Regions from separate parts of the Alkalibacterium indicireducens genome, predicted to be linked through region 2. Evidence: a T-box and tRNA genes for the amino acid it is inferred to sense, from the RefSeq annotation. Region 2 holds a T-box; the other holds one or more tRNA genes.
The links. The T-box of region 2 lies ahead of ABFX15_RS11260 (valine--tRNA ligase). A T-box ahead of a tRNA ligase gene usually reads a tRNA of that ligase, here a tRNA-Val.
Positions count from the first base shown of each region.

Region 1: it has a tRNA-Val gene. The T-box ahead of ABFX15_RS11260 (valine--tRNA ligase) is inferred to sense a tRNA for this amino acid. The anticodon was not compared.

Region 1 covers NZ_BAAADA010000001.1:654-6,408, forward strand. The annotation lists gene ABFX15_RS00010 (ThuA domain-containing protein) at 1-538, opposite strand, end outside; tRNA gene ABFX15_RS00015 (tRNA-Leu) at 906-989, opposite strand; tRNA gene ABFX15_RS00020 (tRNA-Cys) at 1,009-1,079, opposite strand; tRNA gene ABFX15_RS00025 (tRNA-Gln) at 1,106-1,177, opposite strand; tRNA gene ABFX15_RS00030 (tRNA-His) at 1,184-1,256, opposite strand; tRNA gene ABFX15_RS00035 (tRNA-Trp) at 1,315-1,385, opposite strand; tRNA gene ABFX15_RS00040 (tRNA-Tyr) at 1,391-1,471, opposite strand; tRNA gene ABFX15_RS00045 (tRNA-Phe) at 1,481-1,553, opposite strand; tRNA gene ABFX15_RS00050 (tRNA-Asp) at 1,575-1,647, opposite strand; tRNA gene ABFX15_RS00055 (tRNA-Met) at 1,741-1,813, opposite strand; tRNA gene ABFX15_RS00060 (tRNA-Ser) at 1,906-1,995, opposite strand; tRNA gene ABFX15_RS00065 (tRNA-Glu) at 2,022-2,093, opposite strand; tRNA gene ABFX15_RS00070 (tRNA-Ile) at 2,104-2,178, opposite strand; tRNA gene ABFX15_RS00075 (tRNA-Gly) at 2,212-2,282, opposite strand; tRNA gene ABFX15_RS00080 (tRNA-Asp) at 2,288-2,360, opposite strand; tRNA gene ABFX15_RS00085 (tRNA-Met) at 2,448-2,520, opposite strand; tRNA gene ABFX15_RS00090 (tRNA-Ile) at 2,613-2,686, opposite strand; tRNA gene ABFX15_RS00095 (tRNA-Met) at 2,707-2,780, opposite strand; tRNA gene ABFX15_RS00100 (tRNA-Pro) at 2,794-2,867, opposite strand; tRNA gene ABFX15_RS00105 (tRNA-Arg) at 2,878-2,951, opposite strand; tRNA gene ABFX15_RS00110 (tRNA-Leu) at 2,965-3,050, opposite strand; tRNA gene ABFX15_RS00115 (tRNA-Gly) at 3,085-3,156, opposite strand; tRNA gene ABFX15_RS00120 (tRNA-Thr) at 3,187-3,259, opposite strand; tRNA gene ABFX15_RS00125 (tRNA-Leu) at 3,269-3,350, opposite strand; tRNA gene ABFX15_RS00130 (tRNA-Lys) at 3,381-3,453, opposite strand; tRNA gene ABFX15_RS00135 (tRNA-Val) at 3,463-3,535, opposite strand; rRNA gene rrf (5S ribosomal RNA) at 3,546-3,661, opposite strand; gene msrA (peptide-methionine (S)-S-oxide reductase MsrA) at 3,769-4,311, opposite strand; gene serS (serine--tRNA ligase) at 4,518-5,755, opposite strand, start outside.
Region 2 covers NZ_BAAADA010000197.1:43,134-49,796, reverse strand. The annotation lists gene ABFX15_RS11265 (HAD family hydrolase) at 1-568, opposite strand, end outside; gene ABFX15_RS11260 (valine--tRNA ligase) at 565-3,216, opposite strand; T-box leader at 3,268-3,506, opposite strand; gene ABFX15_RS11255 (thiol peroxidase) at 3,524-4,027, opposite strand; gene thiI (tRNA uracil 4-sulfurtransferase ThiI) at 4,097-5,314, opposite strand; gene ABFX15_RS11245 (cysteine desulfurase family protein) at 5,325-6,461, opposite strand; gene ABFX15_RS11240 (septation ring formation regulator EzrA) at 6,611-6,663, opposite strand, start outside.

The DNA.
Region 1 (5,755 bases), on a different contig from region 2:
CCGGTCGACTCATTAGCCCCTCTTTATTGTGTGCTGGTATATATACGCAAACTTCACCGTACTTCACTGTCCATCCAGCAACAGACTCTTCATATTCTGAAGATGAAGTCATAGTGACTGTGACATCTTTACCGTAATTAATGAAACAATGTTCATCGGTAATACTAAATTCTTCTTTTCTATCAGTTAGACTACTTTCTTCTATATACTTGTAGTTCACACTAACAGGCTTCTCCGGATGATAATCAAAACTGCCTCCTACCATGTCAATATAAGTAGTCAACTTTTGATAGCTGACTAATCCCGAATGCCAAACTAGCCATGACCCACCTTTTTTTACATAGTCTACTATTTTATCTTCTTCGAACTCTGTCATCCATTCTTCCGGGTTATCTGATTCAGGATCCAAGCGGTTCTCTGAAGCTGATATTACAAGGTCTGGTCTATCTTTCAGATGTTCTGTAAGTTCTTTTCGGTCTGCACATAGGATAGTTACGTCACCCAGTTTATCCAGGACTTGTGTAAGACCCTCTTTCAATGTATCTCCATCATGATAATAGCCCCCTAGTACTGCAGCAATTTTCCTTTTACCTCCAGTTTACTATGTTTCTCTTTCCCTTTTAAGCCTCTTCTGTTACTATATTCTGTCTTTAATTTAACTGGAATAGTCTCAAGTCATCAGAATCCAATGAACTTTTCATCTCATATAGAGATACTTCTATCATAAAGTATGGTTTATCCCTCTATCTTTGCAGCATATCCATTTTAACACAAAATGTTTTATACGCTTACATTATGACTCACTTAGTTTGGTTCTATGATTCTAAACTTACTCATTTTCGTTTTTTACACAAAAAAACTCACATACTCTTATGTAGAGTGTGTGAGTTAAACGTAAGACTATATACCGGCGGCCGGAGTCGAACCGGCACGCCCTAACGGGCACTGGATTTTGAGTCCAGCGTGTCTACCAATTCCACCACGCCGGCATGATTCAATATGAAGATAAGGCGGTAACCGGATTTGAACCGGTGATGAAGGTTTTGCAGACCTCTGCCTTACCACTTGGCTATACCGCCATCCTAAAAATGATATTCAATTAAAACTGGGCTACTAGGATTCGAACCTAGGAATGACGAGACCAAAACCCGTTGCCTTACCACTTGGCTATAGCCCATTGAAGGGCGACTGATGGGGATCGAACCCACGAATGCCGAGACCACAACCCGGTGCGTTAACCACTTCGCCACAATCGCCATATTCTTAATTAAAATCATAGCATATTCAACAAATAATGTCATGATGAATTGCTGACAGGGGTAGCAGGAGTCGAACCCACATCGATGGTTTTGGAGACCATAGTTTTACCATTAAACTATACCCCTAGCGATGGAGGGAGTAGGATTTGAACCTACGAACCCGAAGGAACGGATTTACAGTCCGCCGCGTTTGGCCACTTCGCTATCCCTCCAAATTGCTATGGCGCTGGACAGAGTCGAACTGCCGACACACGGAGCTTCAATCCGTTGCTCTACCAACTGAGCTACAGCGCCATCTTTCAATATCCTGCTTTACGGTCCCGACGGGAATCGAACCCGCGATCTCCTGCGTGACAGGCAGGCGTGATAACCGCTACACTACGGGACCTCACGATTTATTCAGCCTCTATGAGGTCACACTGTGGACTTACGTCCAAGTGTATCATGTCTGTAATCGCTAAAGCTTCAACAGCCATGACAATTGCGGGGGCAGGACTCGAACCTGCGACCTCCGGGTTATGAGCCCGACGAGCTGCCAACTGCTCTACCCCGCGATAACAATAGAAAATCATTGTGTTGAGACACTTCAAGCTGACGCTTGAGTGTACTATGTCTGTAATCACTATAACGTCAACAGACATGGCAAAGGAGGATGTGGGATTCGAACCCACGCGCGCTTTTACACGCCTGACGGTTTTCAAGACCGTTCCCTTAAGCCGGACTTGGGTAATCCTCCATTAAAGTAATACTATTTAATTACTATGACCCCTACGGGATTCGAACCCGTGTTACCGCCGTGAAAGGGCGGTGTCTTAACCGCTTGACCAAGGGGCCAGTATTAAAATGGGCCTAAGTGGACTCGAACCACCGACCTCACGCTTATCAGGCGTGCGCTCTAACCGGACTGAGCTATAGGCCCTAAATATATTAGGAATACTTTATTCAAGTATAAAGCGGGTGAGGAGAATCGAACTCCCGACATCAGCTTGGAAGGCTGGGGTTTTACCACTAAACTACACCCGCTAAAACGGTCCCGACGGGAATCGAACCCGCGATCTCCTGCGTGACAGGCAGGCGTGATAACCGCTACACTACGGGACCTTACGAAAATCTTTATATGAGACACTGCGAGCTTTCGCTCGAGTGTACCATATCTGTACGTTACTAAAGTAACTACAGATATAGCAATTGCGGGGGCAGGACTCGAACCTGCGACCTCCGGGTTATGAGCCCGACGAGCTGCCAACTGCTCTACCCCGCGATAATAGTAGAAAATCATTTAAGGATACACTATGGACTTACGTCAAAGTGTATCATGTTTGTACGTTGCTGAAGCAACTACAAACATGACAATGGACCTTGCAGGACTCGAACCTGCGACCGAACGGTTATGAGCCGTTTGCTCTAACCAACTGAGCTAAAGGTCCTCGGATCCGTTTGTTTATTATAGCGGCGGAGGGGATCGAACCCCCGACCTCACGGGTATGAACCGTACGCTCTAGCCAGCTGAGCTACACCGCCATTTTATTACTAATCGGGAAGACAGGATTCGAACCTGCGACCCCTTGGTCCCAAACCAAGTGCTCTACCAAGCTGAGCTACTTCCCGAATGTTAAAGTGCACCCTAGAGGAGTCGAACCTCTAACCGCCTGATTCGTAGTCAGGTACTCTATCCAATTGAGCTAAGGGTGCTGATCATTGTGAATACCGAGGGCCGGAGTCGAACCGGCACGGAGAAAACTCTCCGCAGGATTTTAAGTCCTGTGCGTCTACCAATTCCGCCACCCCGGCTGAAGTGTACTTTGGTTACCTGTGTCTATTCACAAGCGGAAGACGGGATTCGAACCCGCGACCCCCACCTTGGCAAGGTGATGTTCTACCACTGAACTACTTCCGCAACAAGGCAGATCAGTCTGCCCGTAAAAAATGCCGGCTAAAGGATTTGAACCCTCGACCCACTGATTACAAATCAGTTGCTCTACCAACTGAGCTAAGCCGGCGTGTTGTTATGCGGATGGAGGGACTTGAACCCCCACGCCGTGAAGCGCTAGATCCTAAATCTAGTGCGTCTGCCAATTCCGCCACATCCGCATGTAGCATATATAAGATTACTCTTATATATGAGCCGTACAGGATTCGAACCTGTGACCCACTGATTAAAAGTCAGTTGCTCTACCAACTGAGCTAACGGCTCATGGATCTATGGAGGTTAACGGGCTCGAACCGCTGACCCTCTGCTTGTAAGGCAGATGCTCTCCCAACTGAGCTAAACCTCCATTAAAAACTGCATAGCAACGTCCTGCTTTCACAAAGGGAAACCCTTCACTATCCTCGGCGCTGAGAAGCTTAACGGCTGTGTTCGAAATGGGAACAGGTGGATCCTTCTCGCTATCGCCACTATACAGTTTATTGCGTCGTGTTACCGCAGCAACTCTTATATCATACAAAGATATCGACCTAATGTCAACAACTTTTGTAAAAATAATTTGAACTTCTTTTCTCACCACTATTAATCCTCAGCAGGATCCTCGTTCCAGTGCTTAGTTAAAAAGCCTGCTCTTCCAGATCCAATGCTATAACGTTTATAGTGAGCAGACTCTTTTTTGTAAAAATCCTGATGGTATTCTTCAGCTGGATAAAAGGGTTTTGCCTCTTCGATAGTCGTAACGATCGGATCTTTGAATTTGCCACTTTCCTGCAGTTCTTTTTTTGACTGCTCAGCTGCTTCTTTCTGTTCCTGATTATTGTAAAAGATCACAGGTCTATAAGAATCTCCTCTATCCACAAACTGTCCACCTGCATCTGTGGGGTCAGTCTGTCTCCAGTATATCTCTACCAATTCTCTATAAGGCATTAATTCAGGGTCGTATGTGATTTCTACTGCTTCAGTGTGACCAGTCGTACCGGAAGTGACCATTCGATACGTCGGGTTTTCAACGTGTCCACCTGTATAGCCTGATACAACGGAATGGATACCGGGCTGCGAGTCAAAAGGCTTGACCATACACCAGAAACACCCTCCTGCAAATACTACTTTTTCTAATTCTGCCACGCTGTTTCCTCCTGATCCTGATTCTATTCATAGTCTAAGGTCGAATATGTCTATTATGATTGTATCACACTGCCTCGTGAATCAAAGAAAAAGAGCTTGTCTTATATATGACTCAGACAAGCCTTTCTATATTTTCCTACATCAGTGACGGACAGTTATTTAGCCGAACATCGACTTGAATCTGTATACTTCAGCAGGGATACACTTTATTTGATTTCTGTGACGCCGCCCATATACGGCACCAGTACATCAGGAATTTTTATGCTGCCGTCAGCCTGCTGATAATTTTCAAGAATTGCGGCTACTGTACGTCCGACTGCTAGCCCTGATCCATTCAGCGTGTGTACATAATCGATCTTATCGTCCTCTTCACGTCTATACCTGATCATCGCCCGTCTAGCCTGGAAAGATTCTGTATTAGAGCATGAACTGATCTCCCGGTAAGTTTCCTGCGTCGGGATCCACACTTCTAGATCATATGTTTTAGCTGCCGCAAAGCCAGTATCTCCTGTAGAAAGAAGAACAACTCGATATGCAAGTCCCAGCTTCTGCAGAATCACTTCTGCATTTGCGGTCATCTTCTCAAGCTCGTCATAAGAGTCTTCCGGCTTAGCAAATTTGACCATCTCAACCTTATTGAATTGGTGGAGTCGAATCAATCCTCGAGTATCTCTTCCTGCACTTCCCGCTTCTGAACGGAATGAAGGAGATAGAGCCGTAAAGTAGATCGGCAGATCTTTTTCATCAAGAATCTCGTTCTGATAATAGTTAGTCAACGGGACTTCTGCCGTTGGAATAAGCGTCAGCGGATGTCCGTCGATCTGGAAAACATCTTCTTTGAATTTAGGAAACTGACCTGTACCATACAGAGCATCATCATTTGCAAGATAAGGCGGAATGACTTCTTCATATCCGTGTTCAGTCACATGCAGGTCGATCATGAAGTTATAAAGAGCACGCTCCAGTCTGGCACCGAGTCCTTTGTAATACAGGAATCGGCTTCGGGCAACTTTTGCACCTCTTTCAAAATCTAGAATTTTCAGGTCAGCACCTAAATCCCAGTGGGCTTTCGGTTCGAAGTCGAATTCAGGCAGATCTCCCCACTTGCGTATTTCTTCGTTTGATTCTTCATCTTCACCGATAGGCAGAGACGGGTGAGGCAAGTTCGGCAGTCCTGAAGCAATGGTCTGTGTCTTTTCTTCTAACTCATCCAGTTCAGCATCAATAGCTTTGATGTCTGCTCCGACCTGCTTCATAGCCGCAATAGCCTCGTCCGCATTTTCCCTGTTGCTTTTTTTCTGTGCAATCTGATTAGATACATCGTTTCGTTCTTTCTTCAGTTTTTCAGATTTCTGAATCAGTTCTCTGCGACGTTCGTCCAGCTCTTTCAGTTCGTCGAGTTCAGACGGGTTCACTCCTCGTGTCTGCAGACGTTCTTTTACTG
Region 2 (6,663 bases):
GTTCGATAAGATCCGGTACCATTACAACTGGAAAGCCTGCTGCGTTAGCCGCTTTGATCCCGTTTACTGAATCTTCAAGAACTAAAATATTAGATAAATTTTCACCTGCCAGCGTACTGGCTTTGATGAATATCTCAGGGTGAGGTTTTGAATGCGTCACATCATCTCCTCCAACGACGCCGTCAAAGTAATCTGATACCTCAGCACTAACGAGAAGTGCCTTGACGACCTCTCTTTCAGAACTGGACGCGACCACCATTTTGTATTCATTACTTTTCAGATAATCGAGCAGATCGACCAGTCCTTTTTTCTTGACTGGAGGAGCCGCAAACAGGACATCTTTTAAATCCGCTGTACTGTCAGTGATGAATCGCTCGACTTTTTCCTTGTCAAATGACTGATACATCGCATTGAAAAAGTCTTTCTCGCTGGCACCAATATACTTTTCATAAAACGCATAGTCAAAGGGAAGGCCTATACGGTCAGCTGTCTTCTGGTTGGCTTTATAATAGAGGGGTTCAGTGTCGAACATCAGCCCGTCCATATCAAATATGATCAGTCTATTCATCGATTATCCTCTTCTATCTCTTTCATTTTCGCCAACTGTCGAGTGACAGAATCATATTTCTCCTGATACTCTCTCCCTTTAGCTCGCTCTTCTTCAACGATGCTGTCTGGAGCATTCTGAACGAATTTTTCATTAGCAAGTTTCTTCTCCACTCGAGTGATTTCACTCTGCCATTTAGACTGCTCTTTTTCCAGACGCTTGATTTCTTCTTTGAAGTCGACTAGTCCGGCAAGTGGGATGAATACTTCCGCGCCAGTTACTACAGCTACTTTCACTTCTTCCGGCACATCGACCAACTGTTCTATGACTAGCTGATCAGGGTTACAGAATCGTCTGATGAATGACTCATTTTTTTTAAGGAAAGTCTCTTCTTTGTCTCCTTTAGTTCTGATCAGCAAATCAATCGTTTTGGACAAAGGTCTGTCAGCCTCCGAACGAATCGTTCTGACAGCCCTAATCAGTTCGATCAACATGTCCATGTTTTCTACAGCATCCTGATCTTCGAATTCAGTGCGAGTCACAGGATATTCTGCAGTTACGATGGACTCTCCTGAGTGAGGGATATGAGACCATATTTCTTCAGTTACGAATGGCATGATCGGATGAAGCAGACGCAGGGTCTGGTCCAGAACATGTACAAGAACAGACTTGGCAGACTGCTTCTGTTCTTTCGTTCCCTGTGTCAGGACTTCCTTACTCATCTCTATATACCAGTCACAGTAATCATCCCAGATGAATTTATACAACTGACGGCCAGCTTCACCGAATTCAAACTTCTCAAACAGGTCGGTCACTTGTCTGACTGTCTCATTAAGACGAGCTAGGATCCATTTGTCTGCAATCGATTTTTCTAAAGTCAGATCGATTTCTTCAACTGAAAAGTTACCTAAATTCATGATGACATATCTGCTTGCATTCCATATCTTATTGATGAAGTTCCATGATGCATCCATCTTTTCATAACTGAAGCGGACATCCTGGCCAGGAGCAGATCCGTTGGAAAGGAACCATCTCAGTGCATCCGCACCATACTTGTCGATGACTTCCATAGGATCAATTCCGTTTCCTAAAGATTTACTCATCTTTCTGCCCTGCTCATCTCTTATCAGTCCATGCATGAGAACATGCTTGAACGGCGCTTTGCCTGTAAATTCAAGACTCTGGAAAATCATACGGCTGACCCAGAAGAAAATAATGTCATACCCTGTTACCAGCGTACTCGTCGGGAAGTATTTCTTAAAGTCGCTGCTTTCCACGTCAGGCCACCCCATAGTAGAAAAAGGCCAGAGGGCCGAACTGAACCAGGTATCCAGCACATCATTATCCTGCGTCCAGTTTTCCAGATCAGAGGGGGCTGACTCTCCAACGTAAACTTCACCTGTCTCATTGTGATACCAGGCCGGTATACGGTGTCCCCACCACAACTGTCTTGAAATAACCCAGTCGTGTACATTTTCCATCCAGCTATTGAATGTCTTCTCAAAACGTTCCGGTACGAAATTGACTTTATCTTCAGTCAGCTGGTTAGCCAGTGCTTTATCAGATAAGTGATCCATCTTCACAAACCATTGAGTTGACAGTCTCGGCTCGACAATGACACCTGTTCGTTCTGAGTGACCCACGCTGTGCTGCATGTCTTCAATCTTGATTAGATATCCTTCTTCTTTAAGATCACTGACTAGAGCTTTACGTGCTTCGAACCGGTCCATCCCTTCATATTTTCCTGCCAGACTGTTCATGGATCCATCATTGTTCATCACATTGATTTGTTTCAGATCATGTCGCTGACCGATTTCAAAATCATTCGGGTCATGGGCGGGAGTAATCTTGACTACTCCTGTACCAAATTCCATGTCGACATAGTCATCAGCGATGACATCCAGTTCCCTGTCTAATATAGGAAGTAGCACTTTCTTTCCAATCAGGTGCTGATACCTCTCATCATCTGGATGGACAGCTACAGCCGTATCTCCAAGCATTGTTTCCGGACGGGTCGTAGCAATTTCTACCGACTCCTCGCTGTCCACTATCGGATAGCTGATATGGTAGAAGGCACCATTGACTTCTTTGTGCTCGACTTCAATGTCTGATAAGGCCGTCTGCGCTTTAGGGTCCCAGTTGATGATGTACTCTCCACGATAGATAAGACCCTTATTATACAGATCAACAAATACTTTGTTTACTGCTTTATTCAGTCCTTCATCAAGCGTAAACCGTTCTCTTGAATAATCGACTGATATACCAACTTTTGCCCACTGATCACGGATATTAGCCGCATATTCTTCTTTCCAGTCCCATACTTTTTCAAGAAACTTCTCTCGACCCAGATCATGACGGGAAATGTTCTGCTCAGCCAGTTTCTCTTCTACTTTGGCCTGGGTTGCTATTCCGGCATGGTCCATCCCTGGAAGCCACAAGGTGTCATATCCCTGCATACGCTTTTGTCTAATTATGATATCCTGAAGCGTCGTATCCCATGCGTGGCCCAAGTGAAGTTTCCCTGTCACGTTCGGCGGCGGAATGACGATAGAATACGGTTCTGTTCCCTTCTCATTTGGCTTGAACAAATCTTTATCCAGCCATTCCTGATATTTTCCTGCTTCTACGGCAGTTGGATCGTATTTCGTTGACATGTTATTCTCTTCCATTTTATGCACCTCATTTATTTTAATTATCAAAAAAAGCACCCATCCTAATCAAACTAGGACGAATGCTTCGCGGTACCACCTATATTACTACAGCATATTCCGGTCGATCAAATATATGCTGTAATCTCTCTAGACAGTATTAATGGTCTGTCGTCCCATTTACGAGTACTATTTGGTTTCCCCGTAAAAGCTCCCAAGCTACTTCGTGATCGTCTTCATCAGGGATTTCCAGCTGACACCCATTCTCTGAGATGATTCGGATCATTACTCCTCTTGTTCTATGCTTTTATTTATTCTCTTGTCTGAATTAGTTCAGTTCTGCTTCTTCATGTCTTGCAGCTGACAAAGCTTCTTCATAGTTAGGATCTTCTGCCATTTCTTTCACCACTTCACGGTAGACGATCTGGCCGTTTCTATTGATGACAAAGACTGTCCGAGCCATTTTGTCAATAGCTTCGATGTAAAGACCATAATCTTTAGCAAATGACCGGTCACTGTCATGAAGAATATCTGAAGACAGCACTTTAGATTCTGCCCATTTGGTCTGCTGCTCTATAGTATTTGTCGATATGGAAATGATCCGTGTATTCTTCAGATCTTCAGCTTTATCATTGAAGGTATTCGTCTGTCTGGAACACGTGCTTGTTTCAATATCCGGAACCGTACTGATGATCAGCACATCTCCTTTGTAATCTGACAAGCTGACCGTTTCTTCATTCAGATTCTTAGCCGTAAAGGAAGGCGCATCGTCTCCTACTTGAGGGGGTTGAGCGTTTGTCTGGAATTTTTCACCTTTTAAAGTTACATCCATGTTATTTCCTTCTTTCCTATGGTTTAAGTCTAGTGTACGGTTCATCAGGGCCGAATGCAACCAAAAGAATCAGAAAAGCGAATCAAAAGCTGCTTCGTCTGAATGCTCTGAACCGGAATGTTTACCGATCACCGTATCAACTATGCCGTCCAGTGCACGCTGCATCAGCCCGTCAATATCCAGCTCCTCTTCCAGTTCCTTGACCTTGTGCAGTCTAGGCTTTGTTTTAGGACGTGTAGGGGCAAAGACCGTGCAGCAGTCTTCATAAGGCTGAACCGCCAGATCAAAGGTATCGATATCCTGTGCAATTTTAATGATGTCGTTCTTGTCCATTGAAATCAGTGGTCTGAGAACAGGAGTATTGGTCACTTCGTTTATAGCTCTCATGCTTTCTAGAGTCTGAGAAGCGACTTGCCCGAGCGACTCACCATTGATTATCGCCAACCCGTTTCTGTGTTCTTTGATCGCATCAGTCAGCCTCAGCATCATTCGTCTGGTAATAGTCATTGAATACGCTTCGGGAATCACTTTCTTAATTTCTTCCTGAATTTCAGTAAAAGGAACTTCCAGGAAGGTGACGTCTCCCCCATATCGTGCAATTTTGGCAGTGAGATCTTTAGCTTTCTGAAGAGCTTGCGGACTAGTGTAAGGCGGGCTGTGAAAATGAACGGCTTCTATGGACATGCCTCGTTTCATAGACAGATATCCTGCAACAGGTGAATCGATCCCGCCTGACAGCATAAGCATCCCTTTACCACTTGTACCTACTGGAAGACCTCCTGCACCGGACAAAGTATCGACAGAGATGAATATCCCATCTTTTCGAACCTCTACCCTGACCGTTACATCGGGGTTTTTCATTTTCACTGATACCGGCTGAACAGCTTTTTCAACTTCTGCTCCAAGAAGGCGGTTCATTTCATTCGTATCATATTCAAAATCATGGTCAGCTCTTCTGGTCATGATCTTGAAGGTCATACCTTCCCTAAACTGTTCCTTAACCAGATGAACAACGGCTTTCTTGGCTTCTTCCAGCGTTTTATCCACTTTAACGACAGGTGAAAATGACTGGATACCGAATACATCCTTGAGTTCGGTCATCACTGCATTGGCGTCTTCCTCGTTCAGATCAATATGCATCCTGTCCCTGTTCGAACTGATCTTGACTGTGCTGAACTGACGAAGTTGTGACCGAACATTTCTGTGCAGCTTCTTGATAAAAAATTTTCTGTTCTTTCCTTTTGTAGACAGCTCGCCATAGCGAACCAGAATTTCTGTAATCTGCATAACGCTCTCCTTAATTTATATCTTTCAACTGCTCATATATCAAATTGAACTGGTCTTTGAATTCCTGAACTTCATCATTCGTGTTTAAGTGACTCAAGCTGATTCTGACAGCTGATTCAGCTTCTTCTTTAGTGTAGCCCATATCCAGTACAGTTGGTGTTTTCGTCTTTCTCCTGCTGGAACAAGCACTAGTCGTCGATACAATGATCCCATGCTTTTCCAGTGCGTGGACAATGACTTCTCCTCGAATCCGGTTCATTCCGAAACAAATAATATGAGGTGCACTCCCATTTGGGCTAAAGATGGTCACTTTCTCCAATTTTTTCAGATAGTCAGTCAGTTCGTTTTTCAGTTCAGATAATCTTTTTCTTTTAGCTGTTACGTCTTCTAACAGAAGTCTCAGAGCTTTAGCCATAGCAATATTCCCTGGTACATTTTCTGTCCCGCTTCGTTTTCCTTTTTCCTGGCCCCCACCACTCATCAGGGGAGCAAGTTTTCTGCCTTTTTTCAGATAAATGAAGCCGGTCCCCTTAGGCGCATGGAATTTATGTCCAGAAAAGACAGCGATATCGATTCTTGATCCAGCCAGGTCCAGATCAATTTTGCCGACTGCCTGTACAGCATCTACATGAAAGTGTATAGATGGATAAGTTTCAAGTATTTCTCCAATCTTTCTTAAAGGCTGTATGCTTCCCATCTCATTGTTGACAGCCATTATGGATACAAGAACCGTATCTTTTCTGATTGCCTGCTTTAGTTCATCCAAATCGATCTGACCTTTCTCATCTACAGAAAGGTACGTCACTTCCCAGCCCATTTGTTCCAGTTGCTCCAAGGATTTAATTACTGCTGGATGCTCGATAGCTGTAGAGATAATATGCTTCCCGTAAGCCATCTTTTCGATTGCTGTGCCTTTTATTGCCCAGTTGTCTCCTTCAGTACCACCGCTGGTAAAGACTATTTCTTCAGAATCGACCTGAAGCAGCTCGGCCACCTGAGCACGGGACCGTTTCAGCAGACTACTCGTCTCTTCGCCCATAACATGCAGACTGGACGGGTTACCGTAGTATCGTTTGCTTGCTTCCAGATAGGACTCGAGAACTGAATCATTAATTTTAGTTGTAGCTGAATTGTCAAAGTATATCATGTCAAAACCTCTCTATGCCGTTCATATACAAACTTTTACTATTATATCAGAATTTTTTACTTCTTCAAGCCTTGGACTGGTGTATTACCTGCAGTATGGTAACCGTGAAAAAAGCCAGTACTAGACTGACTTTTCCCGTAAAATAAGTTTTAATCATACGATTTATCTTTTTTATACTCTTCGGATAGGTTCTGATATGCAC